Regions from separate parts of the Brevibacillus choshinensis genome, predicted to be linked through region 1. Evidence: a T-box and tRNA genes for the amino acid it is inferred to sense, from the RefSeq annotation. Region 1 holds a T-box; the other holds one or more tRNA genes.
What was found. The T-box of region 1 lies ahead of argS (arginine--tRNA ligase). A T-box ahead of a tRNA ligase gene usually reads a tRNA of that ligase, here a tRNA-Arg.
Positions count from the first base shown of each region.

Region 1 (7,978 bases):
TATGTACCGATTCGATTCATCGCAGACCATCTTGGGGCGACGATCGGCTATGAGGATGCAGCGAAAAAAATCATCATCAAAAACCAAATGCTGGATATCACGGATCCGGCCTACAAGTCCATTTCAGCGGGCAATCTGATCGTTACCAAAGATGGAAACCGGTCGATGGTAACTGGGCAAATCCAGTTGTCGGGGGTAGGGAACACCCAAAACTCCGTGGAAGCAGCTCTTTCTTTCTACGATGCGGAAAATCAGAAGCTGGGAGAAGCAGTGATCAGCGGAACGCAATTTGGTGCAGATGTGCAGACGTTCGTCACCTATGCAAACGGGGATTTGCGCGGCTACAGGACGGTAATTCTTCATGTGAAGGCTGTGAACAAAGAGACAGTGGCCGATGAGAAGGGGATCGTGTACGAAAATAAGGACTATGCCTTTGGCCTTACGCTGCCGAAGAGCTGGGAAGGAAATTTCGAGATCATGAAAGCACCGAGCGATGGAACCGAGATGACTTATCACTTTATCGATCGTCCGAACAAAGCCTATGGCGGCGTTATTTTTACCCTGTCCGTCTGGAAGCGAGCAGACTGGCAGGAGAATGGGGGATCAATTTTGGAAGCAGGGAGGACGAAAAAGCTTGGGGAAAAGGGAGAGTTCGTATTCACGCTCAGCAGACCGGGAGATGTGCAATATGACCTGGAAGATGAGTCGTTGGCAGAAGAATATGCCCAGATGTCATCCTTTGTCGAGAGGATAGCGACATCATTTCGGGTGAGATGAAGGCGACGGGTAAGCGTTTCTGAGCACAATGGACTACGAAAGATGTTTTTCCAGCGCCAAAATAGGGTATTAGCATCAAGGGAGGATGGAATCGGGAGGAAGACCCCATGAAATATGTAAATGTCGAGCAAGTGGAACCGGGAGATGTGCTGTCCCGCAGTATTTATACGAGTGAAGGTTTGACTCTCTTGCATGCGGGTGTTCAGTTGACTGTCGGCATGATCAACAAGCTGCGCCGCTTCGGTGTGACCATGCTGAGCATCAAAGACCCTCTGCTGGATGAAATCAAGGAAGAGGAAGTCGTGACCGAAGCGACCCGAAAAGATGCCATTCGAAATCTGTCCGCTGCGATCCAATGCGTGCAGAGCGGTAAGCATATGGACACCCGCGGCCTTCAGAAGTCTGTATCAAACATCATCGACGAAACCCTGCGGAATCGCCGTGTGCTGTTGAATCTGGGTGAAATTCGCACAACAGACAATGCGATGTACATTCATGCGCTAAACGTCTGCATGATGGCGACCGTGATCGGCGTCGGGCTAGGCTATAACACGACCCAATTAAAAGAACTCGCTATCGGGTCACTCCTGCACGATGTCGGTAAACTGAGCGTGGATAAAGATGCACCTGCCTATAAGGCAAACAGCATGGAAAATCATCATACCTGGTTAGGCTTTCATCTGCTTCGAAAAAAGCATGAGATGAGCATCGTCTCTGCACATATCCCGCTGCAGCATCATGAATGGGTGGATGGGAGCGGGCTGCCGCGCGGACTTGCGGGGGATGAAATTCATGATTTCGCCAAGATTGTCGCCATCTGCAATTACTACGATAATCTCATTTCTCCGCTGTCCGAAGAAGAGGAAACGCTTCCACCGTACGAAGCGTGTGAAAAAATCATGGGCTTGGCAGAGAAGCGCTTCGACCATAAAATGGTCATTCACTTCCTGCGATCGATTGCCTTGTATCCGACGGGGACTTCCTTGAAGCTGAGCACAGGGGAAATCGGGGTCGTGATTGACCAGAATCGCGGATTGCCCACGCGGCCGGTCGTCAGAGTGATCAGGCGTGATCCAAAGGCGAGCAAGCACATGGTAGAAGAGCACGAGATTCGTGACATTGATTTGAGTGAAGAGACGACCGTTTTTATTTCCGGGGTCATGGAGTAAGGCGAAAGTCAGGGTTTTTTCAATCCAAGATCAGGGAGAGTCCCTACATACGGGGATGCGTGACTGATCTACAATGAAAACAGGCAAGGCACTTGACCTTGACCATGATTAGAGGAAAGGACGTGTTCGGATGTCCCGTATTCTGGTACCCGTTGATTTTTCTGCACAATCCATTCAGGCAGTCCGCTTTGCGGCCGCTTATGCAAAGGACAAGCATGACTTGACCCTCCTGCATGTCATACAGCCATTCCCATCCCGCTATGTCGTGAACAAGCTGGGCAAAGAGGGTGTTGAAAAGATTCAATTGGATGAAGCGAAGGAAGATTTGAAACCGCTAGTCGAGATCATCGAAGCAGCTGGTATAGCTTATCAGCTAGAGATTGTTTTCGGAAACGCTCATGAGGAAATTGCGAAGCACGCTAAGGGTGAGTATGCCGCCGTCGTCATGGGCACCCGCGGTTACGGACGGATGACGGGATTCCTGAAGCAGAGCGTCAGCTATCCCACCATTCACGATTCCAAGATTCCTGTTTTCCTCATTTCGGAGGAGACCGACGCGGCCGATTTCCCTTGGCGCAATGTCTTGCTCACAGTCGATGGTTCCGATCAAGCAATGGCGGCCGTGAATAAGGTCATTGGGTTAAGCGAAGGCATGGATGTCTCGTTTACCTTGCTCACGGTCGTGACGCCTCCCGTGGCCTATACCGGGATGTACGGCGTGGGATGGGAAGACACAGCTACTCTGGAAGAATGGGGACGCGAGACACTGCGTCCGTATGAAGAATTGCTGGACGAGCGCCAAGTCCCATTCGAGAGCAAGGTATTGATCGGGGATCCAGCCATGCTGATTCGTGAAACCGCGCAAGAAAAGGAAGCGAGCCTAATCGCGCTGGGTCACCATGGGCTTGGCGGCATCGCCGGAACGCTGGTGGGTAGTGTGACGTTTAAAACGATCCATCGTGCAAAGACTCCGCTGCTGATCGTGAAATCGTAAGCGAATCGTCCGCAGACAGCTGTCCTTTTACGGGCAGCTGTTTTTTCTTGGCTGCTGCTCCATCGGTTGAGAACACGACCGTATGGGGAAAATGGGTAGAAAGGAAGAGAGGGACAGCGGATGAAGATCGGATGCCACGTGAGTATTCGGCATAGCTATGAAGGGGCAGCGAGAACGGCGCATGGGCTGGGAGGCAAGTCCTTTCAATTCTTCCCCAAAAACCCGAGGAGCTTGGGCGTCAAAGTCTTTGATGAGCGTGATGCGGGAGCTTGCCGAGCCTTTTGCGAGGAGCATGGCATTCTCGCCATTGCCCACACGCCCTACACCGTCAATTTGTGCGTGCAGGACCCGGACTTGTACGAAGCGACGATCCTCTCCGTGAGCAATGACTTGGAGATTGCGGAGGCTTGCGGTGCGCTGGGTGTCGTCGTTCATTTCGGTCAACATAAAGGGAGCGACGTGCTGGAAGGCTACAAACGGATGATCAGCATGGTCAATCGCATTCTCGCGGGATGGGAGGGAAAGGCACGTCTGCTGGTGGAAAACAATGCGGGTCAGGGCAACCGCATGGGGACGACATTGGAAGAGCTGACGCAGGTGAGGCTTTTGGTGGCTGAACCGCAAAAGGTAGGCTTTTGCCTTGATACGTGCCACGCATTTGCGAGCGGGCTGTGGAAGGGAAACGACTGGGAGCAGGTAGCAGAACGCATGCGGGCTCACGATTTCTTTTCCAGCCTGTGCGCCATCCATTTGAATGATTCCCTTTATCCCACCGGATCCTTTCGCGACCGTCATGCGAACATCGGGAAAGGCGAGATCGGCGATGCAGCCTTTGCTGCTTTTTTACGAACCCCCGAGCTGCAAGGTCTCCCACTCGTACTCGAGACACCGGGGCATGGGGAGGAAAGCCACCGGGATGAGATCAGGCATGTACTGAACTTGGTCAATCACTGGCAGGGATGAAGGACTTGTGGTACAGTGTGAGTTGGAATGTGGTCATGGAGGAGGAATACCGATGAAAAGACGAATCAAGGTTACCATCACTGATTTTGAACCGCTCAAGGAAAACTTGAACGACCCAGCAGAGATGGCCCTGTACGAATCAGCCAATGGAAATACATACGATGCCGAAATTGAGCACGACGGGTATGCTGTCGTGGACCTTTCGGAGGATGATTATATCGAGCTGGCTCCAGGCGAGTACCAGCTGATGATCGAAGAATGGACAAATGCAGGCCAGGTCGGCGAGCTTACCCTGCAAACCAAGTCAGACCCGTCTGATGACAAGGCACTGCTGTATCGCACGGTAGATACGGCAGGAAATGAAGCGCAGGCACCCGTTTCGCTGCCGAAGCAAGTGGTGGAGCTGGTCGCCAAAACATGGTTTGGCAAGAAGCAAAAGGCGGATGCAGACGTGTAAGGAATGATAGACAAGGAGAGGAGCGATGATCATCATCGCTCCTTTTGGTTACGAAAAAAAGCCGTTACACCACCAAAAGAGGGGGAGTAACGGCTATTCTTATTTTCATGAACGGGGAATTACATTTCTTCCGGAGCGGACAGTCCAAGGAGGCGCAGACCTTCCTTGAGCACGGCTACCACAGCTGCAACGAGCTGCAGGCGGGAAGCCTTGATGTCCTCTTCTTCCGCGAGAATGCGGACATTCGCATAAAACTTGTTGAACGACTGAGCCAAGTCAATCACGTATTTGCCGATCTGGGAAGGATCGAAGTTTTCGCTGGCGCGCTCGATGACTTCCGGGAATGCGTTCAGAAGCGTGATCACTGCCCATGCTTCCTTGCTGTCCAGAGCGCCGGCTGCCAAGGCAGATGGTGCAGGCTGGAAGTTGCCTCTGCGCAGCAGCGAGCAGGCGCGTGCGTGGGTGTATTGGACGTACGGCCCGGTTTCACCCTCAAAGGTCAGCATTTCTTCCAGCGAGAAGTTGATATCGTTCAGACGGTAGTTTTTCAAGTCGTGGAAAATGACTGCGCCGACGCCAACCTGACGAGCGACTTCTTCTTTGTTGGGCAGGGAAGGATTTTTCTCCTCAATCACTTTTTGCACATCCGCGATTGCTTGGGCGAGAACCTCTTCCAGCAGAACGACTTTCCCTTTGCGGGTAGACATTTTCTTGCCGTCCTTGAGCATCATGCCGAATGGAATGTGATGCATGTCGCGGGACCATTCATACCCCATTTTTTCCAGCACCTTGTACAGCTGCTGGAAGTGGAGGCGCTGCTCATTCCCTACGACATACACGGCTTTGGCGAAATCATAGGTTTCGTGACGGTACAGGGCGGCAGCCAAATCGCGAGTAGCATACAGCGTAGCGCCGTCGGATTTTTTGATCAGGCAAGGCGGCATGTCATACTCGTCCAGGCTCACGACCAGGGCGCCATCGGATTCGGTCAGCAATCCTTTTTCCTCCAGCAAGGTCACGACGCGATCCATCTGGTCGTTGTAGAATGCTTCGCCGTTGGTGGAGTCGAAGGAGACGTTCATCAGGTCGTAAATCTTCATGAATTCTTTGAGCGACTCGTCACGGAACCATTTCCACAGATGCTGTGCTTCCTCGTCCCCGTCTTCGAGCTTTTTGAACCACTCACGCCCTTGGTCTTCGAGGGAAGGATTTTCTTTAGCCTCGTCGTGGAAACGCACGTAGAGGGTCAGCAGCTCCTTGATTGGTTCTGCTTTTACCTTCTCTTCGTCACCCCACAGACGGTAAGCAACGATGAGCTTACCGAACTGCGTACCCCAGTCACCCAAATGGTTGATGCGCACTGGCTGGTAGCCACGCTTTTCCATGATGTTGGCGATGGCATTCCCGATGACGGTCGAGCGCAAGTGCCCCATGGAAAATGGCTTTGCGATGTTCGGAGAGGAGAGGTCGATCGGCACTTTGCGGCCTTGGCCTACATGACTGTCTCCGTAAGCACTTCCTTGGGAGAGGACAGCTCCGATGACTTGCTCTGCCACAACGGCCTGGTCGAGGAACAGGTTGACGTAAGGACCCACTGCCGTCGATTCGCGCAGGGGAGCGCCGCTGATCTGTCCTGCCAGCTCGGCCGCGATCATGGGAGGTGCCTTGCGCAGTGCTTTTGCCAATTGGAAGCATGGGAAAGCGATATCTCCCATTGCCGGGTTTGGAGGTGTCTCCAACATGCCGTATACGGTTTCTTTTGGAAAGTTTTCTACACCCTGCTGTGCGAGGGCGTCGGCGATTTTCTCCGCCACTTGGTGTTTGTAGCTCATGTGAATCTCCTTTCTGATTGGAAAAAGGTTGAGTGCCCCAAATAAAAAAACCTCTGCGTCTCCTGAAAAAAAGAGACGAGAGGTTGTGCTCCCGCGGTGCCACTCCTGTTGTTTCTGCCCGAAGGCAAAAACCGCTTCATCTGCTGTATCGGGCAGTCCCGGCATTTCCCTACACAATCCGCACGAGGCTGGATTTTCAGGACGCATCTCCGAGGTGCGTTTCCTTCCATGGTCCGGCATCGGGCTCACACCAACCCCGACTCGCTACAAGCTCTTTGCATGGAGTACTTTCCTCATCAACGATTCATCTATTCTCTAGCATTATAGCTGGTGTTGTACCTGTCGTGCAACTTACTCTTCCGGTTTTTGCAAAATCTTGTCTAGCTGGGCGAAGTATTGCTTGGTCAATTTTTCTTTTTCTTCGGCGCTCATGTTTTCGGCATTCATCCATTGCTGCTTGAATTGCTCCAGCTGCTCCAGCATGGCCAGTTCAGCGGCAGCTTCTTCTTCCAGATCGTAGTTCTCGGTCGGGTCGAAAGGGATGAGTCGGTTGTCATTGCCGCTGCGCAGGTAAGGATTGCGCCAATGATCCGGAAATTGGTACGGTTGGTCTCCAAACATCAAGCCCAGGACATCATCGGAGTCGAGGGGCATGAAGTGATCGTAATCATCCCGTCGTCCACCCTCCGAAAGATTGATGTGGGAGAGGAAGTAACGCAAAAAATGTTCACCCGTCTCCCTGTTTTTCACGATCGAATAGGTTTCGAATTCACTATGAGCAAGTTCCTTGATCGTTTCGAGAGAGGACAGAAATTCGTCTTTTTCACGGGCATCTAGTGTGTCCACAGCAGTTCGCTCCTTTAGTATTGCCAAGCCGCGATACATTTTTTGTACAGATAAGAATGGAAAGGCTCTCATCCGGTATATGTGTTAACAGAGGCGAGGCCTGTGCTCTTTGGTTGCAAAAGCTTGGCGCAGCCAGGTTTTCTCATTCATACAGTATAGCAAATGCCTCGGAGAGTGACAACGAACGAAGATTTTGGGCATGCAAAAGAGCCCGGAGACAAAGGCTCCAGGCCCTTTTCTTTACGCAGGCGACTGACTAGCAGTCGCAGGAACACCCAACAATTACCAGCAGGATAAACAGTACGAGCACTAATGCGAAATTATCACCGAAGAAACCGCCGCAGAAAGATGTACTCATCTTTGTTTCCCCTCCTTTCCGTTATGCTCTAGTCTATACACGAACGCACAGGTTGGCGTGGGCGGATGACCAGCTCACCGAAAAATGGGCGCTGGCTTTTTGGACAACAGTTAATATTAGACAAATTCTCAATTGACGAAGAGACAGGGGGGTGATAAGATACTTGCAAACATCAACAAAGTTGCAAATCAACTTCATATTGATGAACGACTCTTATCCAGAGAGGCAGAGGGACTGGCCTGATGAAGCCTCGGCAACCGGTAGAAATCCGGTGCCAATTCCAGCAAAGCTACGGCTTTGAAAGATGAGAGGATGGCCAAGTGCAACTGCATTCCGCGGACAAATCCTCTTCTTTTCAAAGAAGGGGATTTTTTTGTTCAGCTAGGAAACGCTCCATTTTCCTACGCGTATATGCGCAACATAGCGAGACTTGTGCCTTCTGGGTACGAAGGCTTTGCCGCATCAAGGCTGGGCAAGGCCAGGTTTTCCACGACCGAATAAACGAAATGGATGAAATGGCGAAGGATAGCCAAAAAGGAGCAAGCTGATGAAACCAACTTTTCGCGAGCAGCTTTCCCGGAA
Region 1 covers NZ_CP069127.1:2,252,776-2,260,753, forward strand. Annotated here, with positions in the region: gene JNE38_RS11505 (stalk domain-containing protein) at 1-777, shown strand, start outside; gene JNE38_RS11510 (HD-GYP domain-containing protein) at 885-1,946, shown strand; gene JNE38_RS11515 (universal stress protein) at 2,077-2,940, shown strand; gene JNE38_RS11520 (deoxyribonuclease IV) at 3,061-3,903, shown strand; gene JNE38_RS11525 (hypothetical protein) at 3,956-4,360, shown strand; gene argS (arginine--tRNA ligase) at 4,480-6,192, opposite strand; T-box leader at 6,261-6,501, opposite strand; gene JNE38_RS11535 (hypothetical protein) at 6,544-7,038, opposite strand; gene JNE38_RS11540 (YjcZ family sporulation protein) at 7,295-7,396, opposite strand; SAM riboswitch class I at 7,607-7,707, shown strand; gene metH (methionine synthase) at 7,944-7,978, shown strand, end outside.

Region 2 (7,978 bases), 2.8 Mb from region 1:
CCTTATGCACTTCTTCCAGCTGCAGTCCGATCGTCGGCATGCGATGGACCGTTTCCCCAGCTTCATTAAAGTAGTAGCCAAATGCCTCGGATACCGCCCCCGTTGTTTCAAGCTCCTGAAGCTCTTCTTCGGAGTAATTTCGTCTTCTCGCCATCGTGAGCGCATCACCGATCCCGTGCAAGACGATCCGAGTATCGCGCAAGAGTGTGAGGACATCCTGCACCTGCGGCTCCTTGACCAACGTCTGCAAAGCTTCGGGGTGGAGACGATCCGGTACGTGCAGCAAACGGTAGGAAGCACCCGTCTTGGCCGCCATCGCGGAGGCAAGCGTATTGGCCTGCAGCTCCACTCGCTCTCCCAAGCCGCCTCTCGCAGGTACAAATTGAACAGTGCGGAATGCTGCAGATGGCGAGAGATGTTTGGCTACACTAGCAATAGAAGATCCACCGGTCACAGCGACGATATCGCCTTCTCGGACGACTTGCCTCAGGACACGCGCTCCTACGCGTCCCAGCTCTTCCTTGACCCACGGCGATTGGTCCGCATCACCCTGAACGACAATCACCTCAGGGATGCCGAGCTTCTGCTGCAGGCGTTCGGCCAGATCGGTCAGCCCAAACAGCTCGCCTACCAACGGCTCCATATCGTCCAGCACGTGGACTCCTTCATCACTGAGACTCATTCCGGCTGCGGTCACATGCAACAGACCCGTTTCCTTCAGCAGGTCTACCTCCGCTCGCAAGATCCGCTCAGTCGTATTCATCGCCTGAGCCAACCCTCTGCGTCCAATCGGCTGCAGATGGTAAATCGAGCGCAATAGCATGTAACGCTCACGCAGCACCTGAATCAAGTCGGGTACCAGCTTTTGTTGCAACTCCAGTAATCGGCGCATGGACCTTCTTCCTTGTCAAAGTGTGTAGGTGGAACGTTTTACCTTTGAAATCGGGACTTTTTTTGTCCCTCTATATACATTTTTTGTCCCACTCAGTGCAAAAAAAAGGAACTTCACTTACAACACGAATGTATCATAACTGACAGAAACTTGCAAGACCTCCCCCTGCCCATTGGCGAGGGAGAGTGCTTACCTGTTTGTCCTGCCGAGCAGCTCAGATCTGAGCTCTTGGAACGTCACGACGTGTGTAATGGAACGAAAGACCACTTCTCCGTCGATCGCTACCACGGGAATCACCAGCATCATTTCTTCGTGCAGCGCTGGATCACTTTCAATATCAACCAGCTGCAGACGTAGGGGGAACTCCTTCTCCAATGCTTGGATCGCGAGCTCCACCTCGTCGCACAGGTGGCATTTTTTTCTTCCATAAAGGACTATATCAAACGCCCTGTCATTTCCCAATCGTTAAAACCTCTTTCGTTTTGCTGAGGATGGAATCAGCATTTCTTCCCGATATTTTGCCACTGTTCGGCGGGAAATTTCAATTCCCTCGGTCTGCAGCATTTCTCCGAGCTTTTGATCGGACAGCGGTGATTTCCGGTCTTCCTGTTCGATCAGAGATTTGATTCTGCGCTTCACGCTCTCCGAGGAAGTGGCCGATCCGCTTGAAGTGGACAGCGCGGAGGTAAAAAAGTACTTCAGCTCAAAAATTCCCCTCGGGGTCTGCACGTATTTATTGCTCGTCGCCCGGCTGATCGTGGACTCATGCAGATTCACGCGTTCCGCGATTTCCTTTTGGGTCATCGGCTTCAGGTAATGGATCCCCTTGTCAAAAAAGTCTTGCTGCATTTCTACGATGGCCTGCGTCACCCGCATCAGGGTCAACCGACGCTGCTCCAGACTTTTCGCCAGCCACATCGCCGCATTGAGCTTTTCATGGATGAATTGCTTGGCTTCCTCCTGGCTCTTTTGCTGGTTCAGCATTTTTTCGTAGAAGCTGTTGATTTTAAGTCGCGGTGTGGCAATGTCATTGACCAGAACGACATACTCGTTCCCTACTTTTTCGACTGCGACATCCGGAATCACATACCGTGTCTCTGATCGGGAATACGCAGCTCCCGGACGTGGATTCAGCGTACGGACCAAATCCGCCATCGCCTGAACATCCTGAGGCGTACATCCTACCTTATCCGCAATTCGCTGGTAGCGGTTGTCCGCCAGGTCCTGCAGATGAAAACGCACCACTTGCACGATCTTTTCATCATCGAGCGCGAGATGCTCCAGCTGGAGAAGCAAACATTCTTCCAGACTGCGGGCGGCCACCCCGACCGGGTCAAAATGCTGCAGGACAGACAGGACGTCCTCGATCTCCAACAGATCTGCCTCCAGCTTTTCGCTCGCTTCTTCCAAAGTCACTTCCAGATAGCCTTTTTCGTCCAGGTTCCCGATCAAATACAGGGCGATTTTTCGTTGCAGCGGTGTGAATCCCTTTACATACCCGAGCTGGCGCTCCAAATGTTCGTACAGGGTATCCGCTCCCTGCTGGACGTGGTCCAACGGATTGTAAGTGCTTTCATTTTTGGATGCAGTGTACTCTCCGGTTGCCCGATTCCCTACAATTTCCTTCCAGTCGATTTCAGGCGCTGGCTTTTCCGCTTTGGCAGAGGCAACTTCCCTAGGTGCTTCCAGGTCGATGACAGGGTTCTCAGTGGCCTGCTCCTGCAAGTAGGAAATCAGATCGACGGCGGAATACTGCAATATGGTAATTGCCTGACGCAGCTCTGGCGTCATCACTAACTTCAACGTCTGTTCCTGAAACAAACCCAATCCCATGTTCATGAAGCTCGCCCCTTTCCTCTCCCGCACTTCCTCTTTTCTCTCTCGTCTATATAGCCATTATATTCGTTCTCTCTTGCAATTTTCCTGCCAATAATTGATTATCGAGCGGAAAAATGTGTTTGGGGGCCATCAGCCCGCCAAAGCCGGTCCCGCCGGCGATCCCGACCGCCGCAACTGCCCCCTTTTGCCCCATCCTCCCCTTCAGAGTTCAACCTCACGAAAAAATCGAACCAAAAACACGTTTTTTGTTTGCATTTATCAAGTGAAATGTCTTATAATGGAGAAGTATCACTTTTCCATATTGCACGCCTGTAGCTCAGTGGATAGAGCAATGGTCTCCGGAACCATGTGCGGGGGTTCGATTCCCTTCAGGCGTACCATCGAATGAGAGAGAAGACTGGATTGATTCCAGTCTTCTTTTGTTTTTCTCCCCTGCTTCTCGGCCGTTATGGCTGAAAAGCTGTTGTCCAAGACGCCCGCCCGCTCTCCCATCAAAAAAAGCCTGCAGCTTCCAAACGGCTGCAGGCTTCTATTGTCTTTGTCTATTGTTCTAGCTTCTTTTGAGCCATTTCATTCCCCGGCAGCGGGTCGATTGGGTCAGGTTTACGGGAGTATGCCTTATTCGTAACCCAGATTGTACTCCCGATAATCAGAACGAATGTAATGACCAAAGCGATCATAAAGCCCGTTGACATCCATTTTCCCCCCGTCTCTTTCTCTTCTCCTTCTCATTATACCTGATTTCGCCTATTCAGAAAGTCGATCCTTCTGCCAATCTCATGAATTTCGACACGATCCCGTAAATTCCATAGGTCTCGATAGGAGAATCTTCTGTAAGGCGCGAATAGTACGACTACTAACTCCAATGGCAAGGCAGGGAATAACAATGGCCAAGCTCACATCCACATTCACGTGGAAAAAGAAGCCGAGCATAAAGGTAGCAGCCTCACCGTTGCTATCCGATCAGCTGCTGAACGCGTTTTTCCACCATACCACGGATGCGATTTCTTTCAGCGATATGGACAACAACCTCATTCTCGTCAACCAAGCCTTTGAACATTACTATGGATGGACGATCGAAGAATTGAAAGAAACGCCCTATTGCTTCATCCCACCCGAATTGATCCAGGAATCTCAGCAATTGTTCGAAGCTGTTCGGACAATGGGCGTTCATCTCACCAATTATGAAACCATTCGGCAGCGCAAGGACGGCAGCTTTGTCGACATCAATTTGACCAGTGCACCTGTCTTTGACGAGCATGGTACGATCATTGGCATTTCTTGCACAGCTAGAGATATTTCTGAACGCAAAAAAGCTGAGGAAGCCCTGAGGGAAACGGAAGCCAAATACCGCCTGCTCATAGATCACACCCAGGATATCGTCACGATCTACACCCCAACCATGGAGCGCATTTATATTTCGCCTTCTGTCGAAGAGCATCTCGGATACTCGGCGGCAGAATTTCATCCCCCCAACCGATTGCAGCTCATCCATCCAGACGACGAAGCCCTTTTGCGCGAATACCACCAGCTCATTTTGACGACCAAGCAGCATGTCCAATTCGAAACGCGTTCACTAAATAAAGATGGATTTCCCGTGGCCTTTGAGACCAGAGGCGTTCCCATATTGAATAAACAAGGACATGTAGAAAACATCATGTTTGTCTCGCGCAATGTGATGGAACGAAAATCCTCGGAAGCCGCCTTGCTCAAAAGCGAAGAAATCAACCGCATCATCGCCGAGCATACGGATGACCTCATCATGATCACGGACAAGATGGGAGGCATCATTTATTTATCCCCCTCTCATGAACGAGTCATCGGACGTGGCAAACCGTTGTCGCTAGTTACCCTAGACGACGTTCATCCTGAGGATCGCCATCTCATCATCAAGCATTTTCAGCATTTGATCCTGTCGCAAAAACCGGGCATCTGCGAATTCCGCTTCCAGTGCGCCAGCGGCAAGTGGATCGTCCTGGAGTCGAAAGGCGTTCCCATCATGACCGGCCAAGGGGAATGCGACGGCTTCATCGTGGTATCTCGCGACATCACGGAACGTAAGCATAACGAGGATCTGCTGCGCAAGGCAGAAAAGCTCTCGATGATCGGTGAGCTGGCAGCTGGCATCGCCCACGAGATCCGCAATCCCCTGACTTCCCTAAAGGGCTTTATCCAGCTTCTCTATCCCAGCCTGCAAGAAAACAAGCTGTATGCCGACATCATGCTTTCGGAGCTCGAGAGGATCAATTTCATCGTCAGTGAGCTGCTCGTTCTGGCCAAGCCGCAAAATGTGCAAATCAAGCCGCTATCTTTGGTCGGGCTCTTGCAAAACGTCCTGGCCCTGCTTTCCTCCGAGGCAAACCTGAAAAACATCCGCTTTCAGACCTCATTTGGGAAATGCCCTCTCATCGCCGGTGAAGAGAATCAGCTCAAGCAGGTTTTCATCAATATCATTAAAAATTCCATCGAGGCCATTTCCGGGCACGGTGAAATACGCGTTTCCACCCGCTTGCTGCCCAACCGCCATATACTCGTCCGATTGGCGGACAACGGCTGCGGCGTATCTGAAGAGCTCATCGCCAAATTGGGCGAGCCGTTTTTCACGACCAAGGAAAAGGGAACAGGACTCGGGCTGATGATCAGCAGCAAAATCATCAAGGATCACAACGGCAGCTTTGAAATCACCAGCAAGAAAAACAGGGGAACCGTCGTCAAAATCACCCTCCCGATTGCCGAGGATCAAATTGGGCCATCCTAAAAGGGGCACGATGCCACAGATTATGGGAGGTGTCACATGGATTTTACCAGAATGAGTACCAGTGAATTTGTCGCCAAGATCCACGAAGCCCAGGCAAACGACCGCAAGAACAAACAGCATCAGGGATTCAATCACCCTGAAAAGCGCCTGCCCAGCAAACAGGGAATCTCATGACAAAAGCCCACCCGGGAGCATGCTCCGAGGGGTGGGCTTTTCCATTTACGGCGTTACTGCGGATCTTGCTTGTTCAGGTTGCGGTCGCGCTCAGACTTTTGATTCTGGCTCTTTTGCGTCTTGCCGCTGTGACCTTGGTTGCCGCCATTTTGGGTATTGCGATTGTTTGACATGCAGATCCCCTTCCTTCTTGCTAAAGGTAGTGATGCCAAACGTAGTATGTCCGAAATGGCCTAACCTAACTGATCCTTACTTCGCTTCGCCGATGAATACTTTTTGTCCGTTTTCGTACTTGTACACGTAGACGGAAGCAAATGTGTTATCGCCTTTGTCATCAAACGTCACGTTTACGAATTTGCCTTTGAAATCTTTTGTTTTATGAACAGCATCGAGTACTTGCTCACGGGTCGGCTTTTTGCCGCCGTTTGCCTTGATCGCTTCTTCCAGACCGTTCAGCATTACGCCCATGGAATCATAACCGAAGGACGTGAAGATACCTACTTTGTTGCCAGTCGATTGCTCGAAATCAGCGATCCACTTCTTGCCGTCTTCAGTCGCGCCTACGTCACCTACAGTAGATGTGAATACGACGTTGTTTGCATTTTCAGCCCCAGCGATTTTCACCAGGTCAGCAGAGTCGTAGCCGTCTCCACCCATGAAGACACCTTTGTAGCCTTTTTCACGAGCTTGCTTCACGATGATGCCCGCGTCGGAATAGTATCCGCCGAAGTATACCATTTCAGGATTTGCAGCCACGATTTGGTTGATAACAGCACTGTAGTCTTTCTCACCTGCTGTTACACCTTCGAAGCCAAGAATTTGCACGCCGTCTTTTTCAAATTGCTTTTTCACTTCTTCAGCCAGACCTTGGCCATACGCTTGCTTGTCGTGCATCAGGTATGCTGTTTTGATGTTCAGCTGATTTTTCGCGTAAACAGCCGCTTTGGAGCCTTGTTGGTCGTCACGCGCACAAATGCGGTGTACGATCTTTTTGCCTTGCTCGGTCAGGTCGGAGCCTGTCGCGGATGGAGATACCATGACAAGCTTCTCTTGATCGTATTGAGCAGCTGCCGTGATGGAAGCACCTGTCGTTGCATGGCCCACAACCCCTACGACGTCTGGGTTGGAAATGAGCATTTGCGCTACGGCTACCCCTTGTTTCGGGTCAGCTTGGTCATCCTGTGCGGAGAGCTGCACATCAAAGCCCAGCTTTTTGAAGGCTTCCTGTTTTTCTTTCAGAGCGTATTCGGCACCGGCTTTAGCCGTGCTTCCGTAGTCGGAGTATTGACCGGACATCGGGCCTACCACGCCGATCACGAGCTTTTCCAGAGAGCCGCTCGCAGCGCCTCCGCTGCCACCGCTTTGCTCAGTCGTGCCGTTTTGCTGTGGAGCGGCACCTTGCCCTCCTCCACAACCTGCGAGAAGTGAACCCAACGCAAAAGTAGCTGCGATAATTGACAGTGTCTTCTGTTTTTTCATAGCAAACATCCCCCTCTTTATTTACGAACAAACTATGAACCACTACTACATTGTAAAATAAATTAGAAAATTTGCAACAGAAATAAGAATATTTCTATTCCCATATAAACACTCTTCATATTGACAAATAAAAAATAGCCACACCTCGTCAGGCTGTGGCTATTTTTGGAAAATATTATCTACTCTTTGTATTTTTGGGAATACGCTTTGCACATAACGTAAATGGCCACAGCCACAAAGCCGATGATCAAGGCCAACGTGGTACCTGGCATAGGATGTTTCTCCTCTCCGTTGCGCGAGCTTTGCCTCTATTATACGAGAAGCCATCAGGAATCGACAACGGATGAATCATCCAGAGCCTAGGATTTCACTTCAATGGACAGGTTGTAGGTCAGATTTTTGGCATCATAGCTTACCGCTGCTCCCAGCTCTTGTGCGATAAACACGAGTGGAACCAAAACGGCGCCTGTCGTTACCCGCGGAGCGTTTGGCACTCTGGTTTCCTTTCCGTTTTTGTAAGCGAACGTGCTGTTTTGATACATGCGGAGAGCATACTTGTTATCTTTAGCCACGAGGAGAGACTTGCTCATCGTATCCCATGCGGCTGAGCCTCCAAGCGCAATCGCCAGTGTGCTGGCATTCACATACGCTACGCCATTTTCCGTGACGATGTCTTGAGGAAAAGGCAGCTCCTTGCCATTCAGATTCACTTTGATCTTTTGCTGCTGCACAGGAGCGGATTGAGCAAATGCGGCTGTCGCCGATACGCCCCCAGTCAGTAGAGCTGCCGTCAGCAGCATAGCGGAAAACTTACGAAGAGACATTCTAAACACTCC
Region 2 covers NZ_CP069127.1:5,579,662-5,587,639, forward strand. Annotated here, with positions in the region: gene JNE38_RS27895 (sugar-binding transcriptional regulator) at 1-892, opposite strand, end outside; gene JNE38_RS27900 (glutaredoxin family protein) at 1,082-1,354, opposite strand; gene rpoN (RNA polymerase factor sigma-54) at 1,358-2,731, opposite strand; gene JNE38_RS27910 (hypothetical protein) at 2,778-2,924, opposite strand; tRNA gene JNE38_RS27915 (tRNA-Arg) at 3,037-3,111, shown strand; gene JNE38_RS27920 (hypothetical protein) at 3,274-3,426, opposite strand; gene JNE38_RS27925 (PAS domain-containing sensor histidine kinase) at 3,618-5,489, shown strand; gene JNE38_RS27930 (DUF4023 domain-containing protein) at 5,526-5,663, shown strand; gene JNE38_RS27935 (branched-chain amino acid ABC transporter substrate-binding protein) at 5,913-7,142, opposite strand; gene JNE38_RS27940 (copper amine oxidase N-terminal domain-containing protein) at 7,502-7,966, opposite strand.
Region 2: it encodes a tRNA-Arg, which carries the amino acid that the T-box ahead of argS (arginine--tRNA ligase) is inferred to sense. The anticodon was not compared.